2 linked regions of the Hydrogenovibrio crunogenus genome follow. The protein of the gene in region 2 interacts with the protein of the main gene of each other region in a pairwise test. Links are inferred from orthologs where the notes say so. Each region holds a gene or a part of one and is shown on either strand. Other genes may lie near its edges.

Region 1 (3,830 bases), 260 kb from region 2 along the record:
CCTGGCTGGTTTTTTCTCGATCAGATAAAATCAGATGCGAAGCATCTCCTAAATTTTCTTGCATTAAAGAAGCGCCATTCATTACTTTACCGGACCCTTCTCCTTGGTATTCACTCAAAAAAGTTTGCTTAGCAGGCTTTCCGTTAATGAAAACCGTTCTACCGATATACGTAATTTCATCTCCAGGCAATCCAACGACTCTTTTAATATAGTCCACATCAGGATCTTTAGGATATTTAAAAACCACGACATCCCCGCGTTTAGGCTCGCCAATCGGTAAAATCTTCGTTTGCGTTACAGGTAACTTAATGCCGTAAGCAAATTTATTCACGACAATAAAATCGCCAATCTCTAACGTTGGGTACATCGAACCAGAAGGGATTCTAAAAGGTTCGATCACAAAAGAACGAAGTACTAGAACAATTAAAAAAACAGGAAATAAGGAACGCGAATACTCAACAAGAATCGGTTCTTTTTCGGTTGTAACCGAGCGCTCTCTTTTTGGACGCCAAACGGTTCGATCTACATAAACGACAACACCTGTAATGGCCGTGATAATAACTAAAATTAACTCAAAACTCATTGGGATATTTCTCTTTAATCTTCTTCTGAAGTATTTAACACGGCTAAAAACGCTTCCTGTGGAAGCTCAACACTCCCGATGGATTTCATTCGTTTTTTACCCTCTTTTTGTTTCTGCAGTAGTTTTTTCTTACGTGAAACATCGCCCCCATAACATTTTGCCGTTACATTCTTGCGCAATGCCTTCACATTTGTTCTGCCGATAATTTTAGCACCAATTGCTGCTTGTATCGCAACATCGAACATTTGACGAGGAATAATCTTTCTCAGCTTCTCAATCAACACCTTGCCTCGTTGTACTGCCGTGGCTTTATGAACAATAATCGCTAATGCATCAACAGGTTCACTGTTCACCAAGAATTCAAGCTTCACAAGGTCATCTGCTTGGAAACGTTTGAAATCATATTCCATCGAAGCATACCCTCGACTGGTTGATTTCAAACGATCAAAAAAGTCTAGAACCACTTCATTCAAAGGCAATTCATAATGGATAGATACCTGGTTCCCGACATACTGCATATCTTTTTGAACGCCACGTTTCTCCAAACATAGCTTCATCACAGCACCCACATACTCGTTCGGCACTAAAATATTAGCTTGGATGATCGGCTCACGAATCTCTTCAATCAAACTCGGGTCAGGCAAACTTGAAGGGTTATCAATATCTAACAACTCACCTTTTTTCGTTAACACTTCATAAATAACAGTCGGCGCTGTCGTGATCAGATCCAGGTTATACTCACGTTCAAGCCGTTCCTGAATGATCTCCATATGCAGCATTCCCAAAAAGCCACAACGAAAGCCAAAACCAAGTGCATCGGAACTTTCCGGTTCAAAATGAAGCGCCGCATCATTCAAGCGTAACTTACGCAAAGCCTCTCTTAAATCTTCAAAGTCTTCTGAACTGATCGGGAAAAGACCTGCAAAAACGCGCGGTTTGACAGGCTTAAATCCAGGCAAAGGATCAGACTCATTTCCGGAAATGGTAATCGTATCCCCAACAGGTGCGCCGTCGATATCTTTAATACCTGCAATAACATATCCTACTTCACCCGCTGACAATGCCTCTCTAGGCGTACGTTTCGGTGTGAAAATCCCCACCTCGTCAACAACATACTCTTCCTTTGTTGACATGATTTTCATTTTGGTTTTCTTACTGATTTTACCGTCAATGACTCGAACCAGTGACACAACCCCTAAATAATTATCGAACCATGAATCAATAATCAACGCCTTTAATGGTGACTCTAAATCGCCTTCTGGAGATGGGATTTTTCGCACAATTTCTTCTAGTGTCTCTTTGATGCCGATTCCTGATTTAGCACTGGCATGCACGGCATCATGGGCTTCAATCCCAATAATCTCTTCAATTTCATCCACCACACGTTCAGGCTCTGCCGCTGGCAAATCAATTTTATTAAGCACAGGTAAAACTTCCAACCCCTGCTCAATCGCAGTATAACAATTAGCTACGGTTTGTGCCTCAACCCCTTGCGAGGCATCAACAACCAGTAAAGCACCTTCACAAGCTGCCAGAGAACGAGAAACTTCATAAGAAAAATCCACATGGCCTGGCGTATCGATAAAGTTCAATTGATATGTCTGACCATCATCCGACAAATAATTCAATGTCACACTTTGTGCTTTAATGGTGATGCCTCGTTCACGCTCCAGATCCATTGAATCTAAAACCTGAGCAGCCATTTCCCGGTCTGTTAAACCACCGCACAAATGAATAAATCGATCTGCAATGGTCGATTTACCATGGTCGATATGAGCAATAATTGAAAAGTTACGAATATGTTCAAGCTGGTTTGACATTTATGCCTCAATTTTTAAACAGTAATCGATTCATTAAAAACAAACTTAAAAAAGTTACAAAAAAGGGTGTCTAGTTCTTTTAAGCTAGACACCCTTCGCATCAAAAACATGAATGAATCGTTTGATAACAAATATCCGCGTATTTTACGCTAAATTGTTATAAATCTCACTTGTTTATAAGATTTAGTTCTCTCAAACCCAATCATAATTAATTTAATACCAGAGGAAGGAACACGGAACGTTTCCCTCTAACCACCCTGACAGGAAGCGAACGACCTTTCGGAGCTGCAGAAACAATTTCATTCAAAGCCTTAACGGATTTAATGGGTTTGAAATTAATTGTTACCAAAATATCTCCCGGCATAATGCCTGCACGGTCTGCTGCACTGCCTCGTTTGACTTTAGAAACACCGACACCAAAAGGCAAATTCAATTTATCAAGCACCTTCGGATCGATTTCTTTCATCATCACACCCAAAGTCGTATTTTCAGCCTCTGCACCAGCAGAAGCCAACTTCATATCATCTAACGACTTCAAGCGAACTGTCAGCGTTTTATAATCTCCATTCCTTAAGATTTTAACTTTGATTGACTCTCCCACAGCGGAGTTCCCTACAATGGGAGGTAAATCTGCTGACTTTTGGATTGTTCGACCGGCAAATTCAATAATAATATCACCCGGTTGAATCCCCGCCTCACTGGCTGCCGAACCTTTTTCCGTTGAGGTAACTAACGCTCCCATCGGTCTTTTCATATCAAATGATTTGGCTAAATCACCTGACACTTCTTGAACACCAACTCCTAGATAGCCTCGTTCAACACGCCCTTTGGTTTTAAGCTGATGTGCAACATCCATCGCAATATCGATTGGAATTGAAAATGAAAGCCCCATTGAACCGCCACTATTACTGTAAATTTGAGCATTAACACCAATGACTTCACCGCTTGTGTTTAAGAGCGGCCCGCCAGAGTTTCCAGGGTTTATCGCAACATCAGTCTGGATAAACGGCACATAAGTATCATCGGGAAGTGAGCGACCCAAAGCACTGATAATGCCATGCGTGACGGTGTAATCCAACCCAAAAGGTTCACCAATCGCCATTACCCATTGACCCACTTTTAAATCTTTAGACGTTCCGATTTTGGCAACCGGCAGATTTTTGGCATCCACTTTTATCACGGCAATATCTGAACGCTCGTCACTACCAATCACCTTCGCTTTCAATTCTCGGCGATTGCTCAGCTTCACAACAATATCATCTGCATCCGCGACCACATGGTGATTGGTAATGATGTAGCCATCCGATGAAATAATAAACCCTGACCCCAACGAGCTCACCTGTTCTTGATGACCGCCCCTAGGATCTTGCCCTTCAGGAATTCCAAAGAAGTAACGCAACATCTCATCAGGCATTCCTCTTAATTGA
Region 2 (5,011 bases):
TGGGTCATCCAGCCCAGTTCTCGACTTTGTGTTAGACATTGATGATGGGCTTTCATTTCAAAAGCCGATGCGGTCAGAACCCCGAAATGTTTTTTCTTTGTTTCAATGTTGGGGGCCATAATGAAAGGTAAGTTAAAGAATTTATGTTGAGATTGTCTGGCCGTAGCTTCTTGTAATGATAGCAGGTGAGGCGGATCAATCGGCAATAACTGTTCTATTGGGCGATGAATAAAATGTGAAAAATCGACCTTGTGTAAATTCCAGGTTAACAAACCAAAATAATTTGGAAGGGCGTCCTTATTTTCAGAGTGTAATAAATGGGATATCGGGGTTAGTTTGGGTTTATACATGTGAAATCGTCAAAACTTTATAGAATCGGTGCAATGGTTCGAGTCAGGTTTTCTAGCAGCCGGCGAATTTTTTTATCTGACGGGTGATAGGGCATACTTTGACTGATCAAGTTATCAATCCAATCGGACAGTAGAGCAATGAATTGTTTGGAATAGGTGATATTGGAAACTTCGTAGTTAATGAATAAAGAACGGTAGTCTAAATTGGCTGAGCCAAAAAGTGCAGCTTTATCATCAATGAGTACCAGTTTTGCATGCATCATGCCATGCGCGTAGCTGTGAATTTCACCGCCATGTTCTAAGAAATCACGCATAAAAGATCCTCTGCCTAAATCAAAAATAAGATGATCTGATGTTTCAGGTGTAATCAGAATCACTTTCACGCCGCGTTTGATGGCAATCATCAAGGCATTTACAATTGCACTGTCGGGAATGAAGTAGGGGGTGACAAGGACAATTCGGTGTTTGGCAAAATAGATACCTTGTAAAAGAGATTCAAATAAAGCATCGCTGTTAATGTCCGGTCCAGAAGGGATTGTTTGCATAAATCCTCTGGTAAGCAGCGGTTTATCAAGCACCGTTCTCTCAGTGTGAATACGTTCTTGCGTGGTGTAGTGCCAATCTTCATTAAATATTTTTTGGTAGTGCTCGGTAAGGGGGCCTTCTATTTTAAATAGCAAATCAACCCAATAACCTTCTTTGGGTTCATTCTCTTTTGAACCAAAATAATTGTTAGATAAGTTCATACCGCCCGTAAAAAGGGTGTGATGGTCAATCAAATAAATTTTACGGTGGTTTCTTAAATTCAACTGACTGTTAAACACGTTTTTGAATAAGGGTTGAAAAAAACTGTATTTCCCGCCTGCTTCGGTCAATCTGGCAAGCTGCCCCTGGTTGCGATAAATACTCAACGACCCAACGGCATCCATTAATAATCTGACTTCGACACCCGACTTAGCCTTTCGAATGAGCACGTCTAAAATTTCCTGTCCGGTCTTGTCTAATTCAAAGGAATAGGTTTCCAGACAAATGTGTGACTGAGCATTTTCCAATGTCTGCATAAACTGCTGATATGTCTCGACGGCATCCTGATGAAAAGTAACATTGTTTCCAATGCTGGTGCCGTCAATTTGATTGGCAAGAAGAAGGGTGTCATTGAGTCTGGCTAACCCTTTCTTAGGGCGTGACGATATTAAGGTCGGCAAAGAGATGTTGGGTTTGTTCTTCTTATAAAGAAGTTTTCGTGAGCCGAAAATGACATAAAAGAAAATTCCGACAAACGGCAACAGAATCAATGCCAGGATCCAAGCCATTAAATTCTGGGGCGAGCGGCGTTGGTAAAGCATATGAAACATTGCGATCAGAACCAGCACGATATTGAGCAGGTAAAAACCGATAACTAATTCGCTTGTTTCATATTGCATAAAAAACACACTCGTTTTTTAAAGGGTTAGGACGCTAAAACAACCAGGCCTGGCCATATTTTCAGCCAATCAACTCTGATTTTAAAACCATTTTTTCCATTTTAACAGTATCAGTTGCAGCACAACGATACCAATTAAAAGTGCCACAAAAATAAAGAACGCGTTGGCATTATTGGCGCCAGGGATGCCTCCTACATTGATGCCGAGTAACCCTGTAAAAAAGCCCAGTGGTAAAAAAATGGCCGCAATGATGGACAGCACATACATACGTTCATTGAGCTGTTCTGAAACACGACTGAGTAATTCTTCGTGGGTGACGGCGGCTCTTTCTCTTACCGCATCAATGTCTTCAATGTGACGAACGAGTCGATCACTGGTTTCGCGAATTTCCAAGCGGTGAGCATCATTGAGCCAACTGATTTTCTCAACCATTAAGCGGCTGAGTGCTTCGCGCTGCGGTGCTAAATAGCGCCGGAGTGTAATGGTCTGCCGGCGTAATATGGCCAAATCGAAGCGCAGGGTCTCTCGGTTTTCGGATAAAGCATGACTTTCAAGTTCGCCCGCGCGATCTTCAAATAAATTGATGGTATCGCTCATCCGCCAAACCAAGCGATCAGTTAGTGAAACTAGAAATTCGGCGCAGTCACTTGGGCCGTTGCCTTTTTCTAATTGAAGTAAAATATCCTGAATAGAGAGTAAGTCGCGTTTACGTGTTGAGATGATTCGATCATTATCGACCCACAACCTAACCGACACCATGTCTTCAGGATCTGAATCCGGGTTTTGGTTGACCCCTCTTAATGCGATCAACAGACCATCTCCTAATGTGACAGCACGTGGACGGGTTTCTTCAGTTAATAAAGCTTCTGCGGCTAACGACTCAAGTCCGCTTTGGTTGCTTATCCAATCTTTAGAAAAAGCGCCAGTATAGTCAAAATGCAACCAAAGCTTGCCTTGAGAAGGGGTCCAATCTTGAACAGCCTGCCAATCCAAGAACTGACCACCGCCAGTTCCATCGAGTAAATAAGCATGGATTAATCCGGTGTTGGGTGATTGTTGCTGCATAAGGATGACCTTGTCGAATTAAGCGGAAGAAAATATGGTTAAGCATTCTTTCTAGAACATTTTGATGAGATGTAAGAAAGCTGTCAATCAGATTCTATAGCATTCTTGTATTGTGTTAACGCATTTATGGAGAGAATTAACATTCATTGGCGCACAGTGTGCGCCGTGTTGAAATGACAGGGTTTTATTGTTGGTTTTGTCTTTTTCCAGACCCCATGCCTTGGCCTTGACCCATTCCTTGACCTTGACCCATTCCTTGACCTTGACCCATTCCTTGACCTTGGCCCATGCCCATTCCTTGCCCCTGGTTCATATGGCCTCGGTTTTGAGGTGGCATATCCGGCATTTGCACTCCTCGCTCTTTCGCACGCTGCTGCATGCGTTCATGGTTTTCTTGACGGATTTGATTTCTTTCGGCTTCGGTTTTAGCGGCTCGTAGTTTCGCGCGATGTTCCGCTCTTTCCTGCTGGGTCATCATTTGACTGCCATAAATCTGAGAGGAGCCATCACCTGGTGCGGCCATTAAAACCCCACTACTTAAAGACAGCGTGCCTGCAAGTGCGGCAACAATTATTGAATGTTTCATCGTTGTAACTCCTTATGTTTGGGATATCACTAAATGACAGTGATCATCTCAAATCCAATATGGAGATATTTTCACTATCATTAATTAATCATAGTTGAGGATTATTACTTAGTCAACGAATAAGATGATAAGTCAATTCAGCTTTGTATACCGTGCTAAGCACGTAGGTTTACTCAGATTTTATAAATTTGCTGTGTTCTTTGATGAACGCTATATTAGGCGTTTGGAAACAAAGGTTAAGCAATCCTTCATGAACTCTCTATTAGAGGGTAGGGGAGGGTTAGACTTGAATGTCTTCTTTGATATTTAGTTTAAAACCATTATACTGAAAATTGCCTATTTTATTTAGATTGTGATGATGCATGTCAATGCAAACAGGAGGGAAGTATGGCAACTCAAGAAGTAACACAGTTAAAGAAGGATATTGAAGCGCTTAAAGGTGATGTTCAACAACTTTCTCATACGATCAAGGAACTGGCTCAAGAAAAGGCTACTGAAGGAAAATCTAAAGTATTTGATGAGCTTCATATTGATGACTTGAAAGAACAGTTGGACGCGTTAAAATCTAAAGGAAAAGATGGCCTTGGCGCAGTAGAAAATGAAATTCAATCACACCCCTTTCAAAGTACGGCGATAAGCTTTGGGATTGGATTTTTAATCGCGTTAATGATGAATAAGAAATAAATGTCTAAAGTAACGTTGTCGGAATTCATTATTTCTGTGGTTGAGCTGGTGGAGGCTCAATTTGAAGAAATGCGGGTGTCTCTTCATAAAAGTGCATGGAGCATGGCCTTCGTTTTGGTTTCTTCACTCCTACTCTTGATTGGTTTTTTGTTTTCCTTGTGGGGCATTAAATTAATTGTAGAGACCTATGTTGGAGAGACAGGTTCTTACTTTGTGTTATCTGCTTTAACGCTGATACTGTCTTTTCTAGTAGCAAAGGTGGCAACATGGGTAGCCAAAAAATAGCCCGCCTTAATAAAGTCACGGCCATGCTTGAAGGGCGTTCTTGGACGCACCGAAAGCTTCCTTTAGAGGTTGCCAAGGCAAGAGTACGGTTGAAAGATCCTGGCGTTGAAATAACGCAAACCTTGCAATGCTTGAACCAAGGTAATGGAAAAGAAGCGCTGGCCTACTTTATATGTGATAATTTTTTAACGCCTATCGTGGTTAAGTGGTTTACCCAGAAAAAATCTTCTCAACCTGATCAAAACGAGGACGGGGAGCTCGTTAAAGAATGACGGTTTTATGAGGAAATATGTATCGAATTTTAAAAAATGCGCTTTTATTAGGCCTGATTATCCTGTTATCCGCTTGGGGATGGACCCTTTATCAACAGCATGAAACGTCTAGTCAGGACATTCTTCCGGTGTTTGAACCGGATAAAGTTAAAGCAAAAGAAAGTGTTTCAGAATCAGATTCGACCCAAAAAAAATCTGAGAATCTGCCAGAATTAAACTTGAATATTCCTCGATTCCTTTCTGACGACCAAGGGAATAATGCTGATGAAGAGGGTCCCAAGGCAAATATGTCAACGTCTTCAGTTGTCAGTCCATCATCCTCGCAATCGATTAATGAGTTGTTAC

What was found.
Region 1: the proteins of zntB (region 2) and lepA interact in binary tests that used the Escherichia coli proteins (3 or more experiments, as listed by UniProt). The link is inferred for Hydrogenovibrio crunogenus from one-to-one orthologs.

Annotation. Positions count from the first base shown.
Region 1 is NZ_CP032096.1:772,598-776,427, reverse strand. Bases 1-2,986 are described here. They hold lepA (translation elongation factor 4), read right to left. Parts: upstream 2,404-2,986; coding sequence 598-2,403; downstream 1-597. Other genes in these bases: GHNINEIG_RS03610 (DegQ family serine endoprotease), read right to left, coding at 2,612-2,986; lepB (signal peptidase I), read right to left, coding at 1-583. Outside these bases: more of GHNINEIG_RS03610, read right to left, coding at 2,987-3,830. UniProt on the Escherichia coli protein: Required for accurate and efficient protein synthesis under certain stress conditions. May act as a fidelity factor of the translation reaction, by catalyzing a one-codon backward translocation of tRNAs on improperly translocated ribosomes.
Region 2 is NZ_CP032096.1:1,030,322-1,035,332, forward strand. The notes cover bases 848-3,740. They hold zntB (zinc transporter ZntB), read right to left. Parts: upstream 2,840-3,740; coding sequence 1,856-2,839; downstream 848-1,855. Other genes in these bases: cls (cardiolipin synthase), read right to left, coding at 848-1,774; GHNINEIG_RS04960 (hypothetical protein), read right to left, coding at 3,024-3,425. In the rest of the region: GHNINEIG_RS04945 (endonuclease/exonuclease/phosphatase family protein), read right to left, coding at 1-350; more of cls, read right to left, coding at 368-847; GHNINEIG_RS04965 (DUF883 family protein), read left to right, coding at 3,813-4,109; GHNINEIG_RS04970 (hypothetical protein), read left to right, coding at 4,110-4,394; GHNINEIG_RS04975 (hypothetical protein), read left to right, coding at 4,376-4,666; GHNINEIG_RS04980 (hypothetical protein), read left to right, coding at 4,684-5,011. UniProt on the Escherichia coli protein: Zinc transporter. Acts as a Zn(2+):proton symporter, which likely mediates zinc ion uptake. Purified ZntB reconstituted in liposomes also binds and transports Cd(2+), Ni(2+) and Co(2+).